One region of the Mesorhizobium sp. M1E.F.Ca.ET.063.01.1.1 genome, then DNA from elsewhere that is predicted to be linked to it. Evidence: riboswitches for the same ligand, from Rfam matches in the RefSeq annotation. Region 1 holds a riboswitch; the other holds the start of a gene.

Region 1 (4,961 bases):
GCGTCGTCGGGACGGCTATGCTGGTCTGGCCGAGCCGGTCCACCAGCCGCGAGATCTGCGGCGACAGGAAGGCGTTGACCAGCGCGTAAGTGGCCGAGACGGCGCCGGCCAGCCAGTATTCGCCATGCGTCTGCGACAGCATCGCCACGATGCCGATCGGCGCCATGGCGATCGGCAGCCGCGCCATGAAGGCGGCCGCGGCAAAGCCTTTCGTTCCGGGAGCCCGAAAGATTTCCGAATAGGGGTTTCGCATGGTCCTGCTCCTCGACAAGGAAGGGCGCCGCAATTACATACGCAGCGTATGAATGTCAGATAGTTCATACGTCGCGTATGTCAATTGGCATACGAGACGTATGTGAATAGAGCCAGAAACCGTGCACAGACCCCGCAAGGAGATGATCGCCGAGACGCGCGCCAAGCTGATCGCGGCCGCGCGCCATGCCTTCGGCACGATCGGCTATACCGAGGCCTCGATGGACGATTTCACCGCTTCAGCGGGCCTGACGCGCGGCGCGCTCTACCACCATTTCGGCGACAAGAGGGGACTGCTGCAGGCGGTGATCGCCGAGATCGACGGCGAGATGGCTGCGCGGGTGAACGAGGTGGCGGCGAGAGCGCCGACCCGCTGGCAGCGCTTCGTCGACGAATGCACCACCTATATCGAGATGGCGTTGGAGCCGGAAATCCAGCGCATCATGTTCCGCGACGGCCCGGCGGTGCTGGGCGATCCGGCGCAGTGGTCGAACGCCAATGCCTGCACCGCGTCGATGACGGATCATCTGACGAGACTGCAGGAAGAGGGCGTCGTCGTGCCCGATCTCGACCCCGAGACCGCCGCGCGGCTGATCAACGGCGCCAGCAGCCAGGCCTCGCAACGCATTGCCAATTCGAACGACCCCGAGGCGACGTCGAAGAAGGCGATAGCGGCGTTCAAGCAGCTACTGGAAGGACTGCGCAAAAAGCCCTGACTGCACGATCGGGTAAGGATATCGCCGGTTTGTGCACCGGTTTTGGGACTGGCGCGGCGCCGTCGCAATTGACAATGACAGGCGCGAGCGCATCCTCCTCGACCATTCTCTTACAGCGCCGCGCGTTCTTCGAACGCGCAAAGGACGCTGTAACACTTTGACTATGCCGCATGATCCTTTCCGAAAATCGATTCCGATTTTCGGGGTCATGCGCGAGGCGGGAGAGTCGGGGCCATGTGGGACTTCAGCATCGGCCGGTCGGTGTCCATCATGATGCGGACATGGCCGTTCATCGTCTTTCGCATGATCGTCTATTTCGGCATCACGTTGGCCTACATCATGGCGACCGGCACCGGCGCCAGCGTCGGCTACGGTGTCGGCCACATCTCCACCGATCCCGATGGACCGATGTCCTTTGCCTTGTGGGGCGGGGTTGTCGGCTTCGGCGTCGTCTCGATCGCCGTCTACTGGATCCGCGAATATATCCTCTATGTGCTCAAGGCCGGTCACATCGCCGTCATGGTCCACCTGATCGATGGCCACGACGTCCCCGACGGCCAGCGCCAGATCGCCTATGCGAAGGAAGTGGTGACCCAGCGCTTCGCCGAGGCCAACATTCTTTTCGTCGTCGACCAATTGGTGAAGGGCGCCATCCGCGCCATCACCGGCCTGATCGGCGGCATCGCGGCGTTCTTGCCCATTCCGGGCTTGAACGGCCTCGTCAGCTTCATCAACACCGTCATCCGCCTGTCGCTGACCTATGTCGACGAGATCATCCTCGGCTACAACATCCGCATCAATTCGAACTCTCCGTTCGAAACCGCCAGGCAAGGCGTCGTGCTCTACGCGCAGAACGGCAAGCACATGGTCAAGAACGCCGTCTGGCTGGCGGTGATCATGTGGGGCGTGTCCTTCGTCATCTTTCTTTTGATGCTGGCGCCGGCAGGCGCGATCCTGTGGGTCATGCCGGGCCAGCTTGCCGGCTGGGCCTTCGTGCTGGCAATCGTCTTTGCCTGGGCCTTCAAGGCGGCCTTCATCGAACCCTTCGCCATCGTCTCGCTGATGCAGGTCTATTTCGACGCCATCGAAGGCCAGGTTCCGAACCCGGAATGGGATCAGCGGCTGGCCGAAGCGTCATCGAAATTCAGAGAGCTTCGCGACAAGGCGCTCGGCTCCTTCGGCGGCTCGCGCTGGGATTCGCCCCGGGCTGCTTGATCGGCAGCCCCTTGATCACGACGGCAGCCCGATCACGGCTTCGGCTGCTCTCCGAGGCGGGCAATCGCCGACTTGAGCGGCGCCTCGCCGGCGCCGCAAAAGGTCTCGCTCATCACCAGCTCGGCCAGCGGCAGGCGCTTGCCCCAGCCATGCGCCTCGAGGTCCGGCCTCGGCGCGAATTCCGAAACACGGCCGACGCAGAGATAGGCAACCGGCGTGACGTGCTCGGGGATCGACAGGAGCCGCTTCAGCGCGTCCGTTTCGATGATGCTCACCCAGCCGACGCCGACACCTTCCGCCCGCGCCGCCAGCCAGAAGTTCTGCACCGCGCAGACGGTGCTGTAGAGGTCCATTTCCGGGTTGTGCCAGCGCCCGAGCGGCGAGTTCCTTGAACGCTGCCGGTCGCAGGTGATGCAGAGATTGAGCGCGCTTTCGCAGATGCCCTCGAGCTTCAGCTTGCGGTAGAGCGCCTGCCGCTCCGCCTCGATCGCCGGCAATTCCTGCTCGCGCGCGGCAAGGAACAGGTCGCGCACCTGCCGCCGCCTTGTCACATCGCGGATAACGATGAAATTCCAGGGCTGCATGTAGCCGACCGACGGCGCGTGATGGGCGGCCGTCAGCAGCCGCGCCAGAACGGCATCGTCGATACCGTCGGCAACGAAATGGCTGCGCACGTCGCGCCGGGTGAACATCGCCCGATAGACGGCATCGCGCGCCAATTGGTCAAAGTCATCGCCGCCCATGGCGGCCGCTTGTGCCTGCATCGCTTGTCCCTTGCGACAGCAGTCCTCCGCCTGACCATGCGGAAGACCATGTCTGCCGGGCCGGTCTTCTGGCTCGGGATCGACCCACGTCCGGCGCCTTCCCGTCTAGGACAGTGGCTTTTGCCGGCGCGGTCCCCCTCACAGCGTTGGGCACGCCACGGAGTTCAACCGTGTTCCCGATTCTCCCGCCTCGCGGGCACCAGGCAGCAGTCCGACCTTATCGCGAAGCAGAGGCCGCGCCAATGCCGCCAGCGACACTATCGGGCGCAATTTTCCCCAGCCATTCGGCCATCAAACATGGTCATCCGGGCCACGCGTGCCTAGATTAGGCGCCATGACCACCCGTCTCTACACCCATCCGGTATTCTTGGAACACCTCACGCCGCCCGGCCACCCTGAAAGGCCGGACCGTTTGCGCGCCATCGAGCGCGTGCTGGATGACGAGGCTTTTTCGGCTCTCGACCGCGTCAAGGCGCCGGAAGGCGACGAGGCGACCATCCTCTACGCGCATCCGGAAGATTTTGTTGCCCGCATCCGCGCGGCCATTCCCGCAAGCGGTATCGTCTCCATCGACGCCGACACCAGCGCCAGCCCGAAGAGCTGGCAGGCCGCGGTGACGGCGATCGGTGCCGCCAACGCGGCGATAGACGATGTCTTCGAAGGCCGCGCCGCCAATGCCTTCGTCGCCGCGCGCCCGCCCGGCCACCACGCCGAAAAGACCACCGCGATGGGCTTTTGCCTGTTCAACACCGCGGCGATCGCCGCCCGTCATGCACAGAAGAAGCATCAGGCCGAGCGCGTCGCCATCGTCGATTGGGACGTCCACCACGGCAACGGCACGCAGGACATCTTCTGGGACGATCCGTCGGTGCTTTATTGCTCGACGCACCAGATGCCGCTCTATCCGGGCACCGGCGCGAAAAGCGAAACCGGCGCCGGCAACATCGTCAACGCGCCGCTGGCACCCCGCACCGGCAGCGAGCTGTTCCGCGACGCCTTCCTTTCGCGCGTGCTGCCGTCGATCGACGCGTTCGCGCCGGACCTGATCATCATTTCCGCCGGCTTCGATGCGCACCATCGCGATCCGCTCGCCGAGATCAACCTGACCGAGGACGATTTCGATTGGGCAACCGGCCAGTTGATGGAGCGCGCCGGGCGCCATAGCGGCAACCGGCTCGTCAGCCTGCTGGAGGGCGGCTACGATCTGCAGGGACTGGCATTTTCGGTCGCCGCCCATGTCGGGCGGCTGATGAAAGGATAAATGATGGCTGATGAAGCTAACCAAGACGTCAAAACGATGAGCTTCGAACAGGCGCTCGACGCGCTGGAGAAGATCGTCGATGATCTGGAGCGCGGCGACGTCCCGCTCGACCAGTCCATCCGGATCTACGAGCGCGGCGAGGCGCTGAAGGCGCATTGCGACCGGTTGCTCAAGGCGGCCGAGGACAAAGTCGAGAAGATCAGGCTTTCGCGCGACGGCAAGCCGGTTGGAACGGAGCCGCTCGACGCCGAGTAAGGTGTGTTGCAAGGAGTTCAAGCATGTGCCGAAACATCAAGACCCTGTTCAACTTCGAACCGCCGGCAACCGACGACGAGGTCCATGATGCAGCCCTGCAGTTCGTGCGCAAGCTGAGCGGCTCGACCAAGCCCTCCAAGCGCAACGAGCACGCCTTCCACCATGCCGTCGAGGCGATTGCCGCCGCGGCGCGCGAACTGCTCGATTCGATGGAAACCACCCAGCATCCGCGCAATCGCGAGGAAGAGGCGGCCAAGGCGAAAGCCAGATCCGCGCTCCGCTTCGCCTGAGACCTGCCATGAGCTTCTTTCCAGGCAACGATCCCGAGGCCGGCGACGCCTTCGCCTGCGACCAGATCGAATTGATGGTGATCCCCAACGCCAAGGACATCGGCGGCTTCGAGGTCCGCCGCGCCTTGCCGACCGCAAAACGCAGGCTGGTCGGACCGTTCATCTTCTTCGACCGCATGGGGCCGGCCATCCTGCGCGCCGGCCATGC
Region 2 (4,961 bases), on a different contig from region 1:
GGCCGAGATGGAACGTGAAGGCTTCGACATTCCGCTGCTGATCGGCGGTGCGACGACCAGCCGCGTGCATACGGCGGTCAAGATCCATCCGCGCTATGCGAAAGGCCAGACGGTGTATGTCGCCGACGCCAGCCGCGCCGTCGGCGTGGTGTCGGCACTGCTGTCGAACGAGGCCAAGGCCGGCTATGTCGAGAACGTTCGCGCGGAGTACAAGAAGGTTGCCGACGCGCATGCGCGCAGCGAAGCCGACAAGCAGCGGCTGCCGCTCGCCAGGGCGCGGGCCAATGCCCACAAGGTCGACTGGACGGGCTACGAGCCGCCAAAACCGTCCTTCCTTGGCCTAAAGGTCTTCGAAGGCTGGGATCTGGCCGAGCTTGCCCGCTATATCGACTGGACGCCATTCTTCCAAACCTGGGAGTTGAAGGGCCGCTATCCCAAAATCCTCGACGACGAGGACCAGGGGCCGGCGGCACGCCAGCTCTTCGAGGACGCCCAGGCGATGCTGGCGAAGATCATCGCGGAAAAATGGTTTGCGCCCAAGGGCGTGATCGGCTTCTGGCCGGCCAATACCGCCGGCGACGATATCAGACTGTTCACGGATGAGGCCCGCTCGCACGAACTGGCGACATTCTTCACGCTGCGCCAGCAGCTGGCCAAGCGCGACGGCAAGGCCAATGTCGCACTGTCGGATTTCGTGGCGCCTGTGGACAGCGGCAAGGCCGACTATGTGGGCGGCTTCATAGTCACCGCGGGCATCGAGGAAGTGACGATCGCCGAGCGCTTCGTGCGGGCCAACGACGACTATTCCTCGATCATGGTCAAGGCGCTGGCCGACCGTTTCGCCGAAGCCTTCGCAGAGCGCATGCACGAGAAGGTGCGCAAGGAGTTCTGGGGTTACGCGCCCGATGAGAACCTGGCCCCGGACGACCTGATCGGCGAACCCTATCGCGGCATCCGCCCGGCACCTGGCTATCCGGCGCAACCCGACCATACGGAAAAGGCGACGCTGTTTCGTCTGCTCGACGGCGAACGCAATGCGGCCGTCAGCCTGACCGAAAGCTTCGCCATGTGGCCCGGCTCCTCCGTCTCCGGCATCTACCTGTCGCATCCCGAAAGCTATTATTTCGGCGTCGCTAAGGTCGAGCGCGATCAGGTCGAGGACTATGCGCGGCGCAAGGCCATGCCGCTGGCCGAGGTCGAGCGCTGGCTTGGGCCGATCCTCAACTATGTGCCGGCGCGCTACGCCGAAGCGGCGGAGTAAGTCCCTATTACCGCCAGTCGTCCTTGCCCCTGACCGATCTCGCATTCCTGTGGACCGGTTTGGGCGATCGATGATTTGATCAGGGTGCTTAAGGTGCACGTTCGTCTCGCGGATGGGATAATTGGGAAGTCGGTGCCGGCGCTGCCCCCGCTACGGCAGCGGCGCTTTTCGTCTCCACAAGGACCACTGGGCCAAGGCCTGGGAAGCTGCCGAGATGGCGGAACTGTTTTTGATTACCCCTATCTCGATTTCCACTATTTTGGGGCGCTCGAGAATTAAGTTTGGCACTTCTATCTAACGAGTGCCAACCGGGCTATATATGGGCGTGGCCGCTATGCCGGCCTCAGAAAGAAGCTTCCATGAAATTCCGGCCACTCCAAGACCGCGTCGTCATCAGGCGCGCGGAAAGTGACACCAAATCCAAGGGCCGCATCATTGTTCCCGACAATGCCAAGGAAAAGCCGCAGGAAGGCGAAGTCATCGCCGTCGGCCAGGGCGCACGCGACGAAGACGGCGCGCTGGTCGCGCTCAAGGCCAAGGCGAGCCACCTGATCCTGTTCGGCAAATACTCGGGCACCGAGGTCAAGATCGACGGCGATGACCTTCTGATCATGAAGAAAGCCGACATCATGGGCATCATCTTCAACAAGACCGTGGCTGCCAAGAGGGCCGCCTGACGTGCGCGCCGCGCGTATTCACCGGACGCGCATAGGACGCTCCCGATTCTGAGTCTCCGGGCGACGCCGTCGGCGTCTTGCCGTCCCAACCGAACTGGAAAAATCATGCCCCCCAAGGAAATCAAATTCTCCACCGATGCCCGCGACCGCATGCTGCGCGGCGTCGAGCTTCTCAACAACGCCGTCAAGGTGACACTAGGCCCCAAGGGCCGCAATGTCGTCATCGACAAGGCCTATGGCGCGCCACGCATCACCAAGGACGGCGTCGCCGTCGCCAAGGAAATCGAGCTTGCCGACAAGTTCGAGAACATGGGCGCGCAAATGGTGCGCGAAGTGGCCTCGAAGACCAACGACCTTGCCGGTGACGGCACAACCACCGCCACGGTGCTGGCCGCATCGATCCTGCGCGAAGGCGCCAAGCTCGTCGCCGCCGGCATGAACCCGATGGACCTGAAGCGTGGCATCGACCAGGCCGTTGCCGCGGTGGTCAAGGAAGTCCAGGCGCGGTCCAAGAAGGTCAAATCGGCCGGTGAGATCGCGCAGGTCGGCACCATCGCCGCCAATGGCGATGCCACCGTCGGCGACATGATCGCCAAGGCGATGGACAAGGTCGGCAACGACGGCGTCATCACCGTCGAGGAAGCAAAGACCGCCGAGACCGAACTCGACGTCGTCGAAGGCATGCAGTTCGACCGCGGCTATCTCTCGCCCTATTTCGTCACCAATGCCGAGAAGATGCGCGCCGAGCTGGAGGACGCCTACGTCCTCATCCATGAAAAGAAGCTCGGCAATCTGCAAACGCTGCTGCCGATCCTCGAAGCCGTGGTGCAAAGTGGCAAGCCATTGTTGATCATCGCCGAGGATGTCGAGGGCGAGGCGCTGGCGACGCTCGTCGTCAACAAGCTGCGCGGCGGCCTCAAGGTCGCGGCCGTCAAGGCGCCTGGCTTCGGCGATCGCCGCAAGGCGATGCTGGAAGACATCGCCGTGCTCACCGCCGGCCAGATGATTTCCGAGGATCTCGGCATCAAACTGGAGAACATTGCCATTGACATGCTCGGCCGCGCCAAGCGCGTGCTGATCGAGAAGGACACGACCACGATCATAGACGGCGCCGGCAACAAGGCGACCATTCAGGCGCGCATACAGCAGATCAAAAGTCAGATCGAGGAAACCACTTCCGACTACGACAAGGAAAAGCTGCAGGAGCGACTGGCGAAGCTCGCCGGCGGCGTTGCGGTCATTCGCGTCGGCGGCGCCACCGAGTCCGAAGTCAAGGAAAAGAAGGATCGCATCGACGACGCGCTGAATGCTACGCGTGCCGCTGTGGAAGAAGGCATCGTTGCAGGCGGTGGCGTGGCGCTCTTGCGCGCCAGATCGGCGCTTGCCGGCTTGAATGGCGCCAATGCCGATGTGACGGCGGGTATCTCGATCGTGCTGAGGGCGCTTGAGGCGCCGGTCCGCCAGATCGCAGAAAATGCAGGCGTCGAAGGTTCGATCGTCGTCGGCAAGCTCTCCAAGGGCAAGGACTACAATCAGGGCTTCGACGCCCAGAACGAGATTTATGTCGATATGATCAAGGCTGGCATCGTCGACCCGGCAAAGGTGGTGCGGACCGCACTCCAGGACGCCGGTTCGATCGCCGCCCTGTTGATCACCGCCGAGGCCATGATCACCGACGTTCCAGCCAAGGATGCCGCGCCATCCCCCGGCGGTGGCATGGGCAATTGACCGACTCCCTGCCGGGAACGCGCTGCGATGCCCATCGCGCCGAGCGCGAAGCGCTGAAGGTCGCCGACAATGAGCGGGTTTTGGCGGAAGCTGCGGCTGCCAAGGCTGAGGTAAGGGCGGAAGCCGGAGCCCGTCAGACAGAAATGGGCAATCGGGTCTCGCGCGTCGTGGCCGACGAGGCGCCCCGCAAGGCCCGTCAGGCCTAATACTTCAACACCTGCGCCCAATCCCACGGGCGCGGCCATTGCCCTAGCAGATGATCGCAGGGTGGCGAAAAACGGACTGGTTATAATGAGCGCACATGTCTATCCACCCGCTTCACTTGTTGAAGACAATGCCGGAGCGTGGTTGAAGAAGCTGGCGAAATACCGACAGCCGCGTCTAGGGCGTAGCGCCTTCGAACTGTTCATCACTCTTGTCCCTTTCGCCATCTTCTGGGCGGCTGCTTGTCTTTCGCTGACCAACAGCTTCTGGCCCGGGCTGATCGCGATCCTTCCTGCCAGCGGCTTCCTGCTTAGGCTGTTCATGATCCAGCACGATTGCGGCCACGGCTCGTTCTTCGCCCGTCGCGGACTCGATGACTGGACCGGCCGCCTGCTTGGGGTCCTGACTCTGACCCCATATGACTATTGGAGGCGCGCTCACGCCGCCCATCATGCGACTGCAGGCAATCTCGACGAACGCGGAGTCGGTGACATCACCACGCTGACGATTGCCGAATACCGTGCCCTTTCGCCGATAAAGCGGGTCGGTTACCGGCTGTACCGGCACCCGCTTGTGATGTTCGGGATCGGGCCAGCTTGGCTATTCCTATTCAAGCAGCGCCTACCGTTCGGGATGATGAGCTCGGGTGCTCTGCCTTGGATTTCGACCATGCTGACGAATATTGCGATCGTCACGCTGTCTGCCTTGATGGTATGGACCGTCGGTTTGGCTACCTTTCTCCTAATCCACCTGCCGGTCGCACTGCTGGCAGGTGCGGCTGGCGTTTGGCTCTTCTATGTACAGCACCAATTCGAGGAGACGCATTGGTCGGGGGGCGAGGATTGGCGGTTTCCCCAAGCGGCGCTGCATGGCGCCTCGCACTACGATCTTCCGCCGGTGCTGCGGTGGCTCACCGGCAACATCGGCATCCATCACGTCCATCATCTGTCCAGCCGGATTCCCTACTACCGCTTGCCGGAAGTGCTGCGCGACCATCCGCAACTTGCCTGCATTGGACGTATCACCCTCTGGGACAGCCTCAAATGCGTCAGGCTCGTGCTTTGGGACGACCGGCGCCGGAGGCTGGTTTC

What was found. A riboswitch is a leader RNA that binds a small molecule or an ion and turns the genes downstream of it on or off. The one in region 1 is predicted to bind cobalamin.
Region 2: linked by a shared signal. The riboswitch ahead of EOA29_RS21555 (co-chaperone GroES) and the one ahead of bluB (5,6-dimethylbenzimidazole synthase) in region 1 are both predicted to bind cobalamin.

What each region holds. Positions count from the first base shown of each region.
Region 1 is NZ_RZSC01000240.1:2,991-7,951, forward strand. Features, by position in the region: gene EOA29_RS17910 (MFS transporter) at 1-253, opposite strand, end outside; gene EOA29_RS17915 (TetR/AcrR family transcriptional regulator) at 375-968, shown strand; gene EOA29_RS17920 (hypothetical protein) at 1,203-2,183, shown strand; gene bluB (5,6-dimethylbenzimidazole synthase) at 2,216-2,947, opposite strand; cobalamin riboswitch at 2,988-3,166, opposite strand; gene EOA29_RS17930 (histone deacetylase family protein) at 3,282-4,208, shown strand; gene EOA29_RS17935 (exodeoxyribonuclease VII small subunit) at 4,212-4,463, shown strand; gene EOA29_RS17940 (DUF2277 domain-containing protein) at 4,487-4,753, shown strand; partial or broken gene EOA29_RS17945 (pirin family protein) at 4,762-4,961, shown strand, end outside.
Region 2 is NZ_RZSC01000333.1:581-5,541, reverse strand. Features, by position in the region: partial or broken gene EOA29_RS21560 (vitamin B12 dependent-methionine synthase activation domain-containing protein) at 1-1,261, shown strand, start outside; cobalamin riboswitch at 1,336-1,622, shown strand; gene EOA29_RS21555 (co-chaperone GroES) at 1,621-1,938, shown strand; gene groL (chaperonin GroEL) at 2,044-3,666, shown strand; partial or broken gene EOA29_RS21545 (hypothetical protein) at 3,693-3,872, shown strand; gene EOA29_RS21540 (fatty acid desaturase) at 3,958-4,961, shown strand, end outside.